4 regions of the Streptomyces sp. NBC_00876 genome follow, and region 4 is predicted to be linked to each of the others. Evidence: riboswitches for the same ligand, from Rfam matches in the RefSeq annotation. Region 4 holds a riboswitch; each other region holds the start of a gene.
The links. A riboswitch is a leader RNA that binds a small molecule or an ion and turns the genes downstream of it on or off. The one in region 4 is predicted to bind thiamine pyrophosphate.
Positions count from the first base shown of each region.

Region 1: linked by a shared signal. The riboswitch ahead of OG782_RS33675 (purine-cytosine permease family protein) and the one ahead of thiC (phosphomethylpyrimidine synthase ThiC) in region 4 are both predicted to bind thiamine pyrophosphate.
Region 2: linked by a shared signal. The riboswitch ahead of OG782_RS27490 (thiamine ABC transporter substrate binding subunit) and the one ahead of thiC (phosphomethylpyrimidine synthase ThiC) in region 4 are both predicted to bind thiamine pyrophosphate.
Region 3: linked by a shared signal. The riboswitch ahead of thiO (glycine oxidase ThiO) and the one ahead of thiC (phosphomethylpyrimidine synthase ThiC) in region 4 are both predicted to bind thiamine pyrophosphate.

Region 1 is NZ_CP108800.1:7,707,570-7,711,899, reverse strand. It holds gene OG782_RS33685 (ROK family transcriptional regulator) at 1-533, shown strand, start outside; gene OG782_RS33680 (formylglycine-generating enzyme family protein) at 530-1,495, shown strand; TPP riboswitch at 1,603-1,696, shown strand; gene OG782_RS33675 (purine-cytosine permease family protein) at 1,687-3,087, shown strand; gene OG782_RS33670 (DUF389 domain-containing protein) at 3,158-4,177, opposite strand.
Region 2 is NZ_CP108800.1:6,208,657-6,212,986, forward strand. It holds gene OG782_RS27480 (phosphatidate cytidylyltransferase) at 1-1,051, shown strand, start outside; gene rlmN (23S rRNA (adenine(2503)-C(2))-methyltransferase RlmN) at 1,156-2,262, shown strand; TPP riboswitch at 2,324-2,440, shown strand; gene OG782_RS27490 (thiamine ABC transporter substrate binding subunit) at 2,521-3,624, shown strand; gene OG782_RS27495 (ABC transporter permease) at 3,711-4,330, shown strand, end outside.
Region 3 is NZ_CP108800.1:2,141,541-2,145,870, reverse strand. It holds gene pknB (Stk1 family PASTA domain-containing Ser/Thr kinase) at 1-122, opposite strand, end outside; gene OG782_RS09415 (thiazole synthase) at 236-1,030, opposite strand; gene thiS (sulfur carrier protein ThiS) at 1,032-1,250, opposite strand; gene thiO (glycine oxidase ThiO) at 1,247-2,425, opposite strand; TPP riboswitch at 2,422-2,535, opposite strand; gene OG782_RS09400 (NAD(P)/FAD-dependent oxidoreductase) at 2,664-3,908, shown strand; gene OG782_RS09395 (Rv2175c family DNA-binding protein) at 4,006-4,330, shown strand, end outside.
Region 4 is NZ_CP108800.1:4,228,390-4,232,719, forward strand. It holds gene OG782_RS18590 (YibE/F family protein) at 1-1,218, opposite strand, end outside; TPP riboswitch at 1,289-1,422, shown strand; gene thiC (phosphomethylpyrimidine synthase ThiC) at 1,415-3,208, shown strand; gene OG782_RS18600 (hypothetical protein) at 3,348-4,330, shown strand, end outside.

The sequences.
Region 1 (4,330 bases), 3.5 Mb from region 4:
TCGGTGGCGGACTCGTCGTCAATGGCGCACTGGTGCGCGGCGCCCACGGCGCGGCCGGCGAGATCGGCCACACCAGCTGTGACCCCGAGGGCAAACCCTGCCACTGCGGGGGCCGCGGCTGTCTGGAGGGCCTCATCTCCGTCCCCGCCCTGCTCGCCGCGTGCGCCGAGCGCGGGGTCACGGCACGGGACGCCGCCGAGCTGATCGGGCTCGCCGCCGAGGGCCAGCCGGACACGGCCGACGTCGTGCGGACCGCGGCCGTCGTCGCCGGGCGGGTGCTCGCCGCCCTCGCGGCGCAGGTCGACCCCGAGTGCATCGTCGTCTACGGGGAGCCGGCGGCCCTGGACGACCTCGTCCTCACCCCCATCCGGGAGCAGCTCGCCGCCCTCTCCCTGCCGTCCGCTCCCCGCACCATCGAAGTACGCGGCTCCGCCCTCGGCGGCGAGGCCGCCGCGCTCGGCGGGGTGGCGCTGCTGCTGCGCACCACCGGCCAGGACCTGGCGGAGCTGCTGGACGGGGGCACCTCGCGGTGAACGCCTGTTGCGGGCCGGCCCGCGAGAGCACCGCGCCTGCCGCTGCCACTCCCCCGGCGGACTTCGCCGTACCCGTGCACCGTCCCGCCGAACTGCTGCGCGGCATGGTGGCGGTGCCCGGCGGGCCGTTCCTGATGGGGGGCGAGGACGAGGACGCGTTCCCGGCCGATGGCGAGGGGCCGGTACGTGAGGTGACCGTCGCCCCGTTCCACATCGACGCCGCCGCTGTCACCAACGCCCGCTTCGCCGTCTTCGTCAAGGCCACCGGCTACCGCACCGAGGCCGAACTCATCGGCTGGTCCTACGTCTTCGGCTCCTTCGTCCCGCAGGAGGCCCGGCACGCCGTGCTGCCCGGCACCGTGCCCGGCGCCCCCTGGTGGCGTGCGGTCACCGGAGCGCACTGGCGCGCCCCCGAAGGGCCGGGCACCTCGATCGGCGACCGCCGCGACCACCCCGTGGTCCACATGTCGTGGCACGACGCGACGGCCTACGCCCTCTGGGCCGGCAAGCGGCTGCCGACCGAGGCGGAATGGGAGAAGGCGGCTCGCGGCGGACTCGTCGGGGCCCGCTTCCCATGGGGCGAGGAGCTGACGCCGAACGGGCGGCACCGCTGCAACATCTGGCAGGGCGACTTCCCCGTACGCAACACGCTCGAGGACGGCTTCGCGGGCACCGCTCCCGTGAAGGCCTACGCCCCCAACGGCTTCGGCCTGTACAACGCGTCGGGCAACGTCTGGGAGTGGTGCGCCGACCGGTTCAGCGCCGACTGGCACACGGCCGACCGCCCGGAGACCCGTATCGATCCCGTCGGCCCCCCGGACGGCGGGAGCCGGGTGCTGCGCGGTGGCTCGTACCTGTGCCACCGCTCCTACTGCAACCGCTACCGGGTGGCCGCCCGCACCTCCAACACCCCGGACAGCACGACCGGGCACGGCGGATTCCGCTGCGCGCTCACCCTCTGACCTGCGCTCCCGCCGGGTTCACCCGGAACGGACGGATCTCCGTCGGCCCGACGCCCCGGCGACCCCACTGCCGGGGCGTCCGCACGGGTCCGGCTATCCTGACCGCCGCACCGGACACGGGGTGCCCCGCCAGGGGCTGAGAACACACCCGTCGAACCTGAACCAGTTAGCACTGGCGGAGGGATGTCTTCATGTCATTGCCGTATGCCCGAAGCGAGCGCGCTCCGCTCGGCCCGCGACCCGCTTTCGACGGGCGCATGCCCACCGCCCCCGGCGATCTGCGCATCGAGGCGCACGGGATAGCCCCCGTACCCGAGGACCGCCGCTACGGCGGGCCCGGCCGGCTGTTCACCGTCTGGTTCGCCCCCAACCTGACCATGACCGGGGTCTTCACCGGCACCGTCGGCATCGCGCTGGGCCTGGACTTCGCCACGGCGCTCACCGCCGTCGTGCTCGGCACACTCATGGGCGCTGTGCCCACCGCGTATCTGGGCACCTGGGGCAGCCGGACCGGCGCCGGGCAACTCCCGCTCGCCCGGCTGGCGTTCGGCCGCGGAGTCGTACTGCCCGGCACGCTCCAGTGGCTGTCGTCCATCGCCTGGGACGCGCTGATCGGGCTGTTCGGCGGGGACGCGCTGGCCCAGCTGTGCGGCTGGCCCTTCTGGCTGGGGGTGCTGGTCATGATGGCCGCCCAGGGCGCGCTCGGCGTGCTGGGCTACGAGGTGATCCACCGGCTCCAGACCGTGATGACGTTCGCCCTGGCCGCCGCCTTCGCCGTGCTCTCCACCAAGCTTCTCAACGGCGTCCACCCCGCCACCACCGGCTCCGTGCACGGCGCCGACCGGGCGGGCGCCTTCGTTCTGACCTGCACCATCGCGCTGAGCCTGGCGCTGTCCTGGGCACCGTACGCCAGCGACTTCAGCCGCTATCTGCCGCACACCACGTCGCGTCCGCGGATGTTCTGGTGCACGCTGCTCGGCATCAGCGTCTCCTTCGTCGCGGTCCAGGCCCTCGGCCTGTGGGGCGCGTCCGTCTTCACCGACCAGACGGCGCGCGGCATCGACACCCTCCTGGGCGGGGGCGCCCTCGGTTCGTTCGGGCTGCTCGCCGTGGCGCTCGCCGCGCTGTGCAGCAACGCCATGAACGACTACAGCGGATCGCTGGCGCTGCAGACCATGGGGGTCCGCCTGCCCCGCCCCGCGGCCGCCGCGCTCGCCGCCGCCCTCGGTTTTCCGCTCGTGCTGTGGATGCACGCGGCCGACACCACGGCACGCTTCCAGAACGTGCTGCTTCTCGTCGGCTACTGGATCCCCGGCTTCGTCGCGATCGTGGCCGTCGACTGGACCGTCCGGGCGCGCGCCCGGGGCGGCGCCCCCGTCGATCTGGCCGCCGAGAGCCTGCGCACCCAGCCGTGGTGGCCGGCGGTCACCGCCTTCGCCGCCGCCTTCGCCGCAGCGGTGCCGTTCATGAACACCAGCCTGTACGTGGGCCCGGTGGCGAAGGCGCTGCACGGGGCGGACCTCGCCTACGGCGTGGCGTTCCTCGCCGGCCTGGCGGTGTACGCCCCGCTGCGGCTGCGCCGCCGCAGCTGAGCGACGACGCCCGTCTCGTACGTCTTGCGCAGGGTGAAGCCGGATTCGCCGGGCATCCGCGTGGATGACGTCAGCTGCGCTCCGCGTCCCGCACCGTGCACGTGTCCGTGTCGGCGGGGCACCAGTGCGTCCGCCCGCCCACGAGGTGGAGTTCGAGATCCGCGTCGGCCATCCCGTTGCGGTCCAGAGCGGCCCGCAGCGCCGTGGGTGCGGGCTGCGGCGGGAGTCCCAGCACACCGATCACGATGATGCCGTTGCGTGCATCGACCGAGGCGATCTGCCACTTCCCGGTCGCGGCCCACTTCTCGGCGACGGGTCGGGCCTCGGCGGCGAGCGACCGGTCGCGCGCGACGGTCACCGTGCCGGTCGTCAGGGGCACCGCGATCAGGAGGACGACGGTCGCCACGGCGACCAGCGTCCACCCGTGGAACCGCCCCACTCGCAGCCCCGATTGCTGGGCCGCCGTCCGGATCCCGTAGACGAGGAAGACGACCGTGCCGGTCGCCACGATGGCAGCGACGTTGGTCGCGAACAGCAGGGCGGACTCGCTCGCGTCGTGGTAGCGGCCGGCCGTGATGAGGAGTCCTGTCACCGCGAGCGGCGGTACCAGTGAGATGGCGATCGCCACGCCCGGCAGGGTGTCGGAGATGTCCGCCCGTACGAGGGCGAACGCGCCGACGGTTCCCGTCGCCAGGGCGGCGAGCAGGTCGATGAGGCGCGGGCTGATCCTGGAGGACACCTGACTGTTCGAGGCGAAGGCGTCCGGCGGGGAGACGATCCAGCCGAGCAGCATGCCGATCGCCACGACCGCCAGCGCACCTCCCAGGACGAGCAGCGCACACCTGACGACCTGTGACCTGTCGGCGAGAACCAGGGCCAGTGCACTGCCGAGGATGGGAGTCATCAGCGGCGCGACGATCATCGCGCCGATGACGGTCGCCGTCGAATCGCCCACCACGCCGGCGCTCGCGATGACGGCGGCCAGCACGAGGAGCCCCCAGAACCTTGTCGAACTCGGGCTGCGCAGCGAACGCTCGATGAAGAGCGCATCCGTCATGCGTTGAACGGCGACCGCGTCGACTGACGGCATGTCCGGTGTCCCCTCCGGCGAGATGCTCAATCCGAAACTTGATCATATGCAGACATACACCCATCTGCGTGTATGACCCGAGCGTTCCACGGGCTCGCGGGAGCCTCCCACTCAGTGCGTTCCACGGCACCGGCTCGGCAGCCGCATGATCCG
Region 2 (4,330 bases), 2.0 Mb from region 4:
CGGCCACCGGGCCGTGCCCGAGATGCGGGCCGTTCCGGCGGGTCCTGCATACGATATGCATGAAGCCCAGCAGACTCGGCCCATGCCCATCGTGCCGGACGTTCCCGACGCAGGTAGAGACGCTGACGACCGTGATGACCGGGACCAGGGAGCCGCACGCCTGAGCGGCGGCCCCCTGTTCCGCGAAGAGAAGCCGCAGGAGCCCATGCCGACCGCGCCGCCACCCCCGCAGAAGAAGCGTGCGGGCCGTGATCTGGGAGCCGCCATAGGGGTCGGCCTGGGACTCGGGGCCGTTGTCGCCGCCTCGCTCTTCATCGTCAAGGCCGTCTTCGTCGGCGTGGTCGTCGTCGCCGTCGTCGTGGGCCTCTGGGAGCTCACCTCCCGGCTGGAGGAGCGCAAGGGCATCAAGGCACCGCTCGTGCCGCTCGCGATCGGTGGCGCCGCCATGGTCGTGGCCGGCTACGCGCGCGGCGCCGAGGGCGCGTGGATCGCCATGGCGCTGACCGCCCTCGCGGTGCTCGTCTGGCGGATGACCGAGCCGCCGGAGGGCTACCTCAAGGACGTCACGGCCGGAGTCTTCGCCGCGTTCTACGTGCCGTTCCTGGCGACCTTCGTCGCCATGCTCCTGACCGCCGACGACGGGCCGCAGCGGGTTCTGACCTTCCTGCTGCTGACCGTGGTCAGTGACACGGGTGCGTACGCCGTCGGCTGGCGGTTCGGCAAGCACAAGCTCGCACCGCGCATCAGCCCCGGGAAGACCCGCGAGGGCCTGTTCGGAGCCGTGGCCTTCGCGATGGTGGCCGGCGCGCTGTGCATGCAGTTCCTGATCGACGACGGTTCCTGGTGGCAGGGTCTGCTGCTCGGCCTGGCGGTCGCGGCCAGCGCCACCCTCGGTGACCTGGGCGAGTCCATGATCAAGCGGGACCTCGGGATCAAGGACATGGGCACGCTGCTGCCGGGGCACGGCGGGATCATGGACCGGCTGGACTCCCTGCTGCCGACCGCGCCGGTGGTCTGGCTGCTGATGGTGATCTTCGTCGGCTCCGGCTGAGAAGCTCTTGGGTCACCCCGTCTGACCTGCGTTTTTACGAGTGAGGGTCCGTTGTCCACAGGGCGGCGGGCCCTCACTGTTCTGTCTGCGACACTGGAAGAACCATGCCTAAGCCCGGAGAACTCCAGTTTGTCGCGCCCCGCGGAGCCAAGAAGCCCCCGCGGCACCTCGCCGACCTCACGCCCGCCGAGCGCAGGGAAGCCGTGGCCGCGGTCGGCGAGAAGCCGTTCCGCGCCCAGCAGCTCTCGCAGCACTACTTCGCGCGGTACGCGCCCGACCCGGCCCAGTGGACCAACATTCCGGCCGGATCGCGGGACAAGCTCGCCGAGGCGATGTTCCCGGACCTGATGTCCGTGGTCCGCCACATCAGCTGCGACGACGACACCACCCGCAAGACGCTGTGGAAGCTGCACGACGGGACGCTCGTCGAGTCCGTCCTGATGCGCTACCCCGAGCGCGTCACGATGTGCATCTCCTCGCAGGCGGGCTGCGGAATGAACTGCCCGTTCTGCGCCACCGGGCAGGCCGGTCTCGACCGCAACCTGTCCACCGCGGAGATCGTCCACCAGATCGTGGACGGCATGCGGGCGCTGCGCGACGGCGAGGTCCCGGGCGGTCCGGCCCGGCTCTCCAACATCGTCTTCATGGGCATGGGCGAACCGCTCGCCAACTACAACCGGGTGGTCGGCGCCATCCGCCGGCTGACCGACCCCGAGCCCGACGGCCTCGGGCTGTCGCAGCGCGGGATCACGGTCTCCACCGTCGGCCTCGTGCCCGCCATGCTGCGGTTCGCCGACGAGGGCTTCAAATGCCGGCTCGCGGTCTCGCTGCACGCCCCGGACGACGAGCTGCGCGACACCCTCGTACCCGTCAACACCCGCTGGAAGGTGGGCGAGGTCCTGGACGCCGCGTGGGAGTACGCGGAGAAGTCCGGCCGCCGCATCTCCATCGAGTACGCGCTGATCCGCGACATCAACGACCAGGCCTGGCGCGGCGACCGGCTCGGCCGGCTCCTCAAGGGCAAGCGCGTGCACGTCAACCTGATCCCGCTGAACCCGACGCCCGGCTCGAAGTGGACCGCCTCGCGGCCCGAGGACGAGAAGGCGTTCGTCGAGGCGATCGCCGCCCACGGGGTGCCGGTGACCGTCCGGGACACCCGCGGCCAGGAGATCGACGGGGCCTGCGGACAGCTGGCGGCATCCGAGCGCTGAGGCCGAAAAGGGCCGTGTAGCCTGGGCTCGGAAGACAACTTCACAGCTCGAAATCAACTTCATATTCCGACAGGGGAGCGCCACAGCGCTGAGAGTGCGGCACCAAGGACAGGTTGGCCGCAGACCCTCTGAACCTCGCCCGGGTCATTCCGGGTAGGAAGTTCGGACCTTACTCAAGCTGTTGCGCCCTGCCCGCTTCCGGTTTCCACCGGCGCGGGCAGGGCCGCGTCTCTTCCTGGTCACTCCAGGAGGAATCACATGAGCACCACCAAGAAGATCGCGGTGACGGCCGTCGCCGCCGCACTCGGCGTGACCGCCCTCGCCGGCTGCGGAAGTTCCGACGACTCGGCGTCCGGTTCCGGACCCACCGGGAGCTCCGGCTCCAAGACCGTCACCCTCGTCAGCCACGACTCCTTCAACGCCTCCAAGGCCGTACTGAAGGAGTTCACCCGTCAGACCGGCTACACCGTCAAGGTGCTGAAGAGCGGGGACGCCGGCGCCGCCCTCAACCAGGAGATCCTCACCAAGGGCTCGCCCCGCGGTGACGTGTTCTTCGGCGTCGACAACACCCTGCTCTCGCGCGCCCTCGACAACGGCCTGTTCACGCCGTACGCGGCCAAGGGCATCGACCAGGTCGCGGCCGATGTGCAGCTGGATGCCGACAAGCACCGGGTGACCCCGGTCGACACCGGCGACATCTGCGTCAACTACGACAAGCAGTACTTCGCCGACAAGAAGCTCGCGCCGCCGAAGACCTTCGACGACCTGGCGAAGCCGGCGTACAAGAACCTCCTCGTCACCGAGAACGCGGCGACCTCCTCGCCCGGCCTCGGCTTCCTCCTCGGCACCGTCGCCACCTACGGCGAGGACGGCTACCAGGACTACTGGAAGAAGCTGAAGAGCAACGGCGTCAAGGTCGTCGACGGCTGGGAGCAGGCGTACAACGAGGAGTTCTCCGGCTCCGCGGGCGGCAGGAAGGCCAAGGCCGACCGGCCGCTGGTCGTCAGCTACGCCTCCAGCCCGCCCGTCGAGGTGCTGTACGCCGACCCGCAGCCGAAGGCCGCCCCGACCGGTGTCTCCACCGGTACGTGCTTCCGCCAGATCGAGTTCGCCGGTCTGCTCGACGGCGCGAAGAACGAGGCGGGCGGCAAGGCCCTGCTGGACTTCCTGATCAGCAAGGAGTTCCAGGAGGACATGCCGCTCAACATGTTCGTCAGCCCGGTCACCAAGGGCGCGAAGGTGCCGGACCTCTTCACGAAGTTCGGCGCCACGGCCGACAGGCCGACGACCGTCGCCCCGGACGCGATCGCCAAGAACCGTGAGCAGTGGGTCCAGTCATGGTCCTCGCTCGTAGTGAAGTAGCGAAGACTCCCGTACGCGGACCGGGCGCGCGCGGGAGAACCGCGCGCGCCCGGTCGCTGCGCGGGGGCGCGGTGCGGCTCGGCCTGATGGCCGTGCCCGCCCTGTTCTTCGCCCTGTTCTTCGCCTACCCCGTCATCGCGATCGTCGGACGCGGGCTCAAGGACGGCGGGGTATGGCAGTTCGGACGGTTCGGCGAGGTGCTGAGCCGGCCCGAGATCCAGGACGTCCTCTGGTTCACCTTCTGGCAGGCCCTCGCCTCGACCGCGCTGACCCTGCTGCTCGCGCTGCCGGGCGCGTACGTCTTCGCCCGCTTCGACTTCCCCGGCAAACAGTTGCTCCGGGCCGTCGTCACCGTGCCGTTCGTGCTGCCGACCGTCGTCGTCGGTACCGCGTTCCTCGCGCTGCTGGGACGCGGCGGCTTCCTCGACGAGCTGTGGGGCGTACGGCTCGACACCACCGTGTGGGCCATCCTGCTGGCCCATGTCTTCTTCAACTACGCGGTTGTCGTGCGCACCGTCGGCGGACTCTGGTCGCAGCTCGACCCACGGCAGGAGGAGGCAGCGCGGGTCCTGGGCGCCGGACGGTTCACCGCCTGGCGCCGGGTCACGCTCCCCGCGCTCGCCCCCGCCGTGGCGGCCGCCGCGCTGATGGTCTTCCTGTTCACCTTCACCTCGTTCGGTGTCGTGCAGATCCTCGGCGGCCCCGG
Region 3 (4,330 bases), 2.1 Mb from region 4:
TCGAGCCGGGTGTCCATGGCCCGGTAGACCGTGGCCATGCCGCCCACGGCGATGCGGGCATCGACGCGGTAGCGGCCGTCGAGCAGCTGCCCGACGAGAGGGTCCTGGAGGGTCGTATCCACCATGCGAGTCTACGAGCCGCCACGGACACCGCCGACGCTCCGGGCGAACCCGGGGCCGTACTGCAGCCGAGCCGTGACAGGGACATGCGATCCGCTGCCGCGGTGCTCCGGGCTCAGAAGGCCGGGCGCTCCGGATCCAGTGCCGCCCGCCCCGTCACCGGCGAGGACGCCTCGGCGAAGTGGCGGCGGGGGATCCGGCCCGCGCGGTGAGCGAGCCGCCCGCCCCGGACCGCATGGCGCATCGCGGCGGCCATCAGTTCGGGCTCCTGCGCCCGCGTCACCGCCGATGCCAGCATCACCGCGGCGCACCCCAGCTCCATGGCGAGCGACGCGTCCGACGCCGTCCCGGCGCCCGCGTCCAGGATCACCGGGACCCGCGCCTGCTCGACGATCAGCTGGAAGTTGTGCGGATTGCGGATGCCCAGACCCGAGCCGATGGGCGAGCCGAGCGGCATGATCGCCGCACACCCCACGTCCTCCAGCTTCCGGGCCAGCACAGGGTCGTCGTTGGTGTACGGCAGGACCGTGAAGCCGTCGTCCACCAGCGTCTCCGCGGCGTCCAGCAGCTCGACCGGGTCGGGCAGCAGGGTGCGCTCGTCGGCCACGACCTCCAGCTTGACCCAGTCCGTACCGAGCGCCTCGCGCGCAAGGCGGGCCGTGAGCACGGCCTCGCCCGCCGTGAAGCAGCCCGCGGTGTTCGGCAGGACGCGGATGGACAGGCGCTCCAGCACGGAGAGCACGGAGCCCTGCACGGTCGGGTCGAGGCGCCGCATCGCGACCGTGGTCAGCTCGGTGCCGGAGGCGGTCAGGGAGCGTTCCAGCACCTCCAGGCTGGGTGCCCCGCCCGTCCCCATGATCAGCCGGGAGCCGAAGGAGGTGTCCCCGAGGGTGAAGACGTCGTCGGACACGTCAGCCTCCCTGGACCGCGGTCAGGACCTCGACCCGGTCGCCGTCGGTGAGTGCGGCGGCGGACCATTGGCCGCGCGGCACCACGGTCTCGTTCAGGGCGGCGGCGACACCCGACGGCGCCCCGGTCAGCGTCGCGACGAGGGCGTCCAGGGTGGTGCCCGCGACGACGGAGACCGCCTCGCCGTTCACGGACACGGAGAGGGCGGGGGGCTCGGTCATGCGGGCTGCTCCTGACGTGCGGGGGCGGCCGGTGAGAACCGGCCGGGGGAGAAGGGGCGGGCCACCTCGGGCAGCTCGCCGTCGGCCAGCAACTGCGCCATGGCGTCACCGGTGACGGGAGTGAGCAGCACCCCGTTGCGGTGGTGGCCGGTGGCGAGGTGGAGGCCGGGCAGGGCGGTGCGGCCGAGCAGCGGGGCGTTGTCGGGGGAGGCGGGGCGCAGACCGGCGCGGGTCTCGGTGAGCGGCAGCTCGGTGATACCGGGCACCAGCTCGTGCGCGTCGCGCAGCAGCTCGTACACACCGCCCGCCGTGACGGTGGTGTCCCAGCCCATCTCCTCGCTGGTGGCGCCGATGACCAGCTCGCCGTTCTCGCGCGGTACGAGATAGACATGGCTGCCCCGGACCACCGCGCGCACGGTGCGGGAGAGGAAGGGGGCGTACGCGGTGGGTACGGTCAGCCGCAGCACCTGGCCCTTGACCGGTCGGACGGGCGGCAGGACGTGGTCCGGCACCCCGGCGAGCCGCCCGCTGAGGCTGCCGGCGGCGAGCACGACCTGATCGGCGGTCACCTCCCTGCCGTCGTCCAGCACGGCGCCGGTGGCCCGGTCGCGCACCACGGAGAGCCGCTCGGCCCGGTGGCGGTGGAAGACGACCCCGGCCCGCTCGCACGCGGTCAGCAGCGCGGCGGCCAGCCGGCGCGGGTCGACCTGGTGGTCGCCGTCGACCCGGAGTCCACCGCGTACGCCCGGCGCGAGCATCGGCTCCAGCCGGCGGCACTCACGGCCGGTGAGCCATTCCGACTCCAGCCCGGAACGCCGCTGCAGTTCGTGCAGTTCCCGCAGATGGGCCCGGTCGTCGGCATCCAGCGCGACGGCCAGGGTGCCGCAGGCGCGATAACCGATGTCCTGTCCGCTCGCGGCCTCCAGCTCGGCCGTGAACGACGGATAGCGCTCGGCGGAGGCGACGTTGAGACCCAGCAGCGTCTCTTCGCCGTAGTGGAGCTCGGTGACGGCGGCCAGCATTCCGGCCGCGACCTGGGCGGCTCCGCCGCCCGGTCCGGGATCGGCGACCGCGGTGGACAGGCCGCGCCGAGCCGCCCGCCAGGCGGTCACGAGGCCGATGACGCCGCCCCCGATGACGAGGACGTCCGACCCGTTCGTGCGGTGGATGCGCATGGGCGTCCAGCCCCTCCCTTCGCCGGCATGACCCGGATCAGGTTCGTACGGTCGGAGGCCGTCCAGCCTCCCTCTCAGCCCGGTACGTCCGGGCTCCCGCGAGTTTCTTACGGGGGCCACCCTAGACCCCGCCCGCCGGACCGGGGGAGGGAGCCGTCGCCGCGGCCGGGGGGCGGCGGCGGGAGCGCGGTGGGCCGGCCCTCTTCCTGACGGTTCGTCAGATGATTAAGGTGTACGGGTGAGCGAGCAGCAGCGGACAGAGCAGCCGGGGCGCCGGGTCGTCGTCGTGGGCGCGGGCATGGCGGGGGTGCAGACCGCGGTGGCCCTGCGGGAGCAGGGCTTCACCGGCACCGTCACGCTGATCGGCGCCGAACCCCATCAGCCCTACGACCGCCCCCCGCTGTCCAAGGCGGTGCTCCTCGGCAAGGCCGAGGAGTCGGCCTTCGACATCGACTTCGAGGCCCTGGACATCACACTTCGACTGGGCTGCGAAGTCACCGGCGTGCGCGCCGGGGCGCACGAACTGGACACGTCGGCGGGCCCCGTTCCCTACGACGTCCTGGTCATCGCCACCGGCGCCGAACCCGTCGTGCTGCCCGGCTCCGAGGGCGTGCCCGGCGTCCATCTGCTGCGCACCCTGGACGACGCGGCCCGGCTGCGGCCCGTCATCGAGGCACGGCACGCCGTCGTGGTGATCGGCGCGGGCTGGATCGGCGCCGAGTTCGCCACCGCGGCCCGTGAGGCGGGGTGCGCGGTCACCGTCGTCGAGGCGGCCGAACGGCCCCTCGCCGGAGCCCTGCCCGCAGAGGTCGCGGCCCCGATGGCCGCCTGGTACGCGCAGAGCGGCGCCGAACTCCTCACCGGAGCCCGGGTGGACCGCGTCGAGCCCGGCGCGGTGGTCCTGGCGGACGGCCGCACGCTCGCGGCCGACGCGGTCGTCGTCGGCATCGGGGCGCGGCCCGCCACCGGCTGGCTGGCCGGATCGGGCGTCGCGCTCGGGTCCGACGGGTCGGTCACCGCAGACGAGGCGCTGCGCACCTCGCTGCCCGATGTGTACGCCGTCGGCGACTGCGCCTCGTTCCCCTCCGCGCGCTACGGGACACGCCTGCTCATCCATCACTGGGACAACGCACTCCAGGGACCGCGCACCGCCGCCGCCCATATCGCGGGGGCGGCCGGCCCGGACGGTGCGGAGCCGCCGGCCTACGACCCCGTGCCCTACTTCTGGTCCGAGCAGTTCGGCCGGTTCGTGCAGTACGCGGGGCATCACGGCGGTGCGGACACCCTGCTGTGGCGCGGCGACCCGGACTCTCCCGCCTGGTCGGTGTGCTGGCTGCGGGGTGACGTCCTGGTCGCGGTCCTCGCCGTGGGCCGGCCGCGCGACCTGGCGCAGGGGCGCAAGCTCATCGAGTCGGGGGCGCGGATCGATCCGGAGCGGGCCGGCGACCCGTCCGTAGCGCTGAAGTCGGCGACCCGGCCGTAGCGGAATCCGGGACCGGGGCCTCTTCGGCGCGGCCCGCGAGACCCTGAAGGGCGGAGTCCGGGTATCGGCTGTCGGTCCGGGATGGCAGGCTTGTCCCGTGACCGAGATTGACGCAAAGATCGATGCTCTCGTCCCTTCCTGGCTCCACCTGCCTGACATCGCCGAATTGTTCGATGTCGAGGTGACGCGTGTGCGGCAGCTGGTCAAGGAGGGCCAGCTCATCGCCGTACGCCGTGGTGAGAACCGGGCACTCCAGGTGCCTGCTGCCTTCATCGACGGCAACAAGGTGGTCAAGGGTCTTTCGGGGACCCTGACACTCCTGAGGGACGACGGCTACTCCGACGCGGAGATGCTGGAATGGCTCTTCACTCCCGACCCGACCCTGCCGGGCACGCCCGCGCAGGCGCTGAGTGAGAATCGCG
Region 4 (4,330 bases):
CGCCGTGGTCACCGGCACCGAGGCGACCAGCCCGATCGAGCCGATCAGAGTGCGCACGATCTCCTCCGCCACCAGTTCGCTGTTGGTCACCGTCCCCACGCTGCTCTGCGCGATCGAGAACAGCAGCAGCAGCGGAAGCGCGGCGCCCGCATAGGCGAGCACCAGGGTGTTGACCACAGAGGCGATGTGATCACGGCCGATTCTGATCCCTGCCCGGTAGAGCTGCTTCGCACTCATCGTCGGGTCAGCCTGATGCAGTTCCCAGACCGCCGATGTCTGGGTGACCGTCACATCGTCGAGCACCCCCAGGGAACCGATGATGACGCCGGCCAGCAGCAGACCGCTCATGTCGATGTGCGGATACAGGCCGTGGATGAGGCCGGTGCTGTCGTCGGTGTTCCCGGTCAGACTCGCCCAGCCGATGAAGAGGGAGCCGAGCAGCCCGATCAGCAGCAGTGAGATCAGGGTGCCGATGACGGCGACCGAGGTGCGGGCGGTCAGCCCGTGACAGATGTAGAGCGCGATCAGCATGATCGCGCCGGCTCCGACGACCGCCACGACCAGCGGGTTCGAGCCCTGAAGTATGGCCGGAAGGATGAACAGGGTCAGGACGGCGAACGACAGGGCGAGTGCCACCAGGGCCATCACCCCGCGCATTCTGCCCACGGCGACCACCACCAGCGCGAAGATCCCGGCCAGGAGGACCAGCGGGAACTTCCGGTTCACATCGGTCACGGAGTACTGGAGGTCGTGGGGCGCGTCGGGGGCGTACGCGAGGACCACCTCCTGTCCCTCCCGTAGTTGCCGGGGTGCGCCCGGGTGGACCACCTCGATGAATCTGCGTCCTTCGTCCTGCCCGCTCGTGACCTCGACGGTGGCCCTCTTGCAGAGCTCGCTCCCGCCGTCACCCGTGGGCGGTGAGGTCTCGCCGCCAACGGGCATCTGGGAGGCGTTCACGTCCTTGCAGTCGACCTTGCCGACGCTCATCACCCTGCCCTGCTGGGTCTGCCGGTCGAATCCGACACCGGTGCGTTCGTGCGCAGGCGCACCACCGGGCCAGAGCACCATGAGGCCGACGACGACCGCGGCCGCGAACGGGATCAGTACGGCGGCGATCACCTTGCGCAGACGGGTGGAGACGGGTGCGGCGGGGCCATGGCTGTGTGTGTGGCCGTGCTGATGGTCCGGCGGTCCGGGGCTGAGATGAGTGGACGTCACCGGCCGATCTTCGCAAGAAGACAAGGGCCCTCTGTTCAGCCGCACGGCGAGGGCGCTAGCGTGGTGGCACCTTTGCACACGCGGGAGCTCGGAGCACCGGGCTGAGAGGGCGCTGATCTCCGTACATCTGTACGGGACACGCTGCGCCGACCGCCGAACCTGTTACCGGGTAATGCCGGCGTAGGGAGTAGGTCTCATGACCACATCGGACGCACGCACGCCTGCCTCCAACCAGAGCGACGAGGCCGGGAAGTCCATCGGCTGGCACAAGGGATACCTCCAGGGCTCGCGCCCGGACATCCGGGTGCCGGTCCGTCAGGTGCACCTCACCAACGGCAAGGACGTGACGCTGTACGACACGTCCGGGCCGTACAGCGACCCCGCCGTCGAGACCGACGTCCGCCGCGGGCTCGCACCTCTGCGGGAGAACTGGATCACCGCCCGCGGTGACACCGAGGAGTACGCGGGACGCGCCTCCCGTCCCGAGGACGACGGGCTCAAGCACACCTCGCCGCGCGGCGGGCTGCGCAATCTGGACGCGGTCTTTCCCGGCCGTCCGCGCCGGCCGCGGCGCAGCAGGGACGGCCGGCCCGTCACGCAGCTCGCGTACGCCCGCCGGGGCGAGATCACCCCGGAGATGGAGTACGTCGCGCTCCGGGAGAACGTCGGGCCCGAGGTGGTGCGCGAGGAGATCGCCGCCGGCAGGGCGGTACTGCCGGCCAACGTCAACCACCCGGAGATCGAGCCGATGATCATCGGTAAGAAGTTCCTGGTCAAGGTGAACGCCAACATCGGCAACTCCGCGGTCTCGTCCTCCATCGAGGAGGAGGTGGACAAGATGACCTGGGCGACCAAGTGGGGCGCCGACACCGTTATGGATCTGTCCACCGGCCGCAACATCCACACCACCCGTGAGTGGGTTCTGCGCAACTCCCCCGTGCCGATCGGCACCGTGCCGCTCTACCAGGCCCTCGAGAAGGTCGACGGCAGGGCGGAGGAACTGACCTGGGAGATGTACAAGGACACCGTCATCGAGCAGGCCGAGCAGGGCGTCGACTACATGACGGTCCACGCCGGCGTGCGCCTGCCCTATGTACCGCTGACGGCCCGCCGCAAGACCGGCATCGTCTCCCGGGGCGGCTCGATCATGGCGGCGTGGTGCCTCGCGCACCACAAGGAGTCCTTCCTGTACGAGAACTTCGAGGAGCTCTGCGAGATCCTCGCCTCGTACGACGTGACGTACTCGCTGGGAGACGGGCTGCGGCCCGGGTCGATCGCGGACGCCAACGACGAGGCCCAGTTCGCCGAACTGCGCACGCTCGGCGAACTGAACACGGTCGCCAAGCGGTTCGGGGTGCAGACGATGATCGAGGGCCCGGGCCACGTCCCGATGCACAAGATCAAGGAGAACATCGACCTCCAGCAGGAGATCTGCGAGGAGGCGCCGTTCTACACGCTCGGCCCGCTGACGACCGATGTGGCTCCGGCCTACGACCACATCACCTCGGGCATCGGCGCCGCGATGATCGCCTGGTGGGGGACGGCGATGCTCTGTTACGTGACGCCGAAGGAGCACCTCGGCCTGCCCAACCGGGACGACGTGAAGACCGGAGTCATCACGTACAGGATCGCGGCCCATGCCGCGGATCTCGCCAAGGGGCATCCGGGAGCGCAGGAGTGGGACGACGCGCTGTCGGACGCCCGGTTCGAGTTCCGCTGGGAGGACCAGTTCAATCTGGCTCTCGATCCGGACACGGCAAGGGAGTTCCACGACGAGACGCTGCCGGCCGAGCCGGCCAAGACGGCGCACTTCTGCTCGATGTGCGGTCCGAAGTTCTGCTCGATGAAGATCAGCAGAAGCATCACGGAGCAGTTCGCCCCCGACCTGGCCTCCGCTGCCTCGGACGAGGAGATCGAGGCGGGGATGCTGGAGAAGTCCAAGGAGTTCGCGGCGAGCGGGAACCGCGTGTACCTGCCGCTGGCGGACTGAAACCGCGCGGGGGCGACCGGCCTCCGGGGCCTCGGCAGTGACTGCCGGGGCCTTTCGGGGCCGGTGCACATAGTGCGCAATGGCGTATCGGAAGAGGCAAGATCGCGTGCGGCGTGATCATTTTCCTTACCCTGCGGGCATGAGTGGGAACGAACTGGTCAGTGGAGCCGTCGGCGCGGTACTGGGGTTGCTGGTCGCGCAGCCCTTACGGAGAGGCTGGGCCGGGCTGCGTACCCGCTTGTCCGGTACGGCATTCCGGGGCGAGCCGCAGGCGGATTCCGGTCCCGCGTGGACGACCTTCTCGCTGGGCCCCCTGCACACCCCGGCGCTGATCGTCGAAGGGGACGGCGAGGCCTCCATATCCGCCGATGCCGTTCGCATCGAGGTGCTCGACGAGGAGATCGAGCTGCCCGAGGAGATGGCCCGCTGGCGCACCGAGATCGAGGAGGAGAGTGCGAGGGCCCGCGAGGAGGGCCGCACACCGCCGTGGAACGGGCCTCGGTACGCCGTCGAATCGTTCGGCATCTCGCGGGCCGCTCTCGACGAGCGGCCCGAGGTCCGTCTGCGGCTGCGCCCGACGGACTACTACACCTTTCTCGCGGCTCAGCAGCTCGACCGCCGGCTGGACGACGGGACCACCCCCCGCTCCCGCTATCTCGATCCGGACGATCCGCTGCGTGCGCCCGCGTTCCTGCAGTGCAGCTTCGGCGTCAACGTCGCCGTGGTGACCGCCGACGGTCTGCTGGTCGTCAGCCGGCGCAGTGACCGGGTCCGGATGGCGCCGGGCGCCTGGAACTCCTCTGTCAACGAGGGGCTGGCCGGCCGTATGGACTCGGCCGGCGGGGGCGCCCCCGACCTCTACGCGGTGGCCCGGCGAGGGATGCGCGAGGAGCTGTCCCTCGAGCCCGGTGAGTACACGCTCGAACTGCTCGCCTTTGTGCTGGACGTCGGCAGACACCAGTGGGGTGTCCACTTCCACGCCCGGCTGAAGGACCTGACCCGCGACGAGCTGCGGGCGCGGATGAGCAGAGGGGTCGCGGACCGGTGGGAGGCCCAGACAATCGACTATGTGCCCTTCCGTCCCGCGGCCGTGATCACGTATGTGCTGAGTGCCGGCCGCAT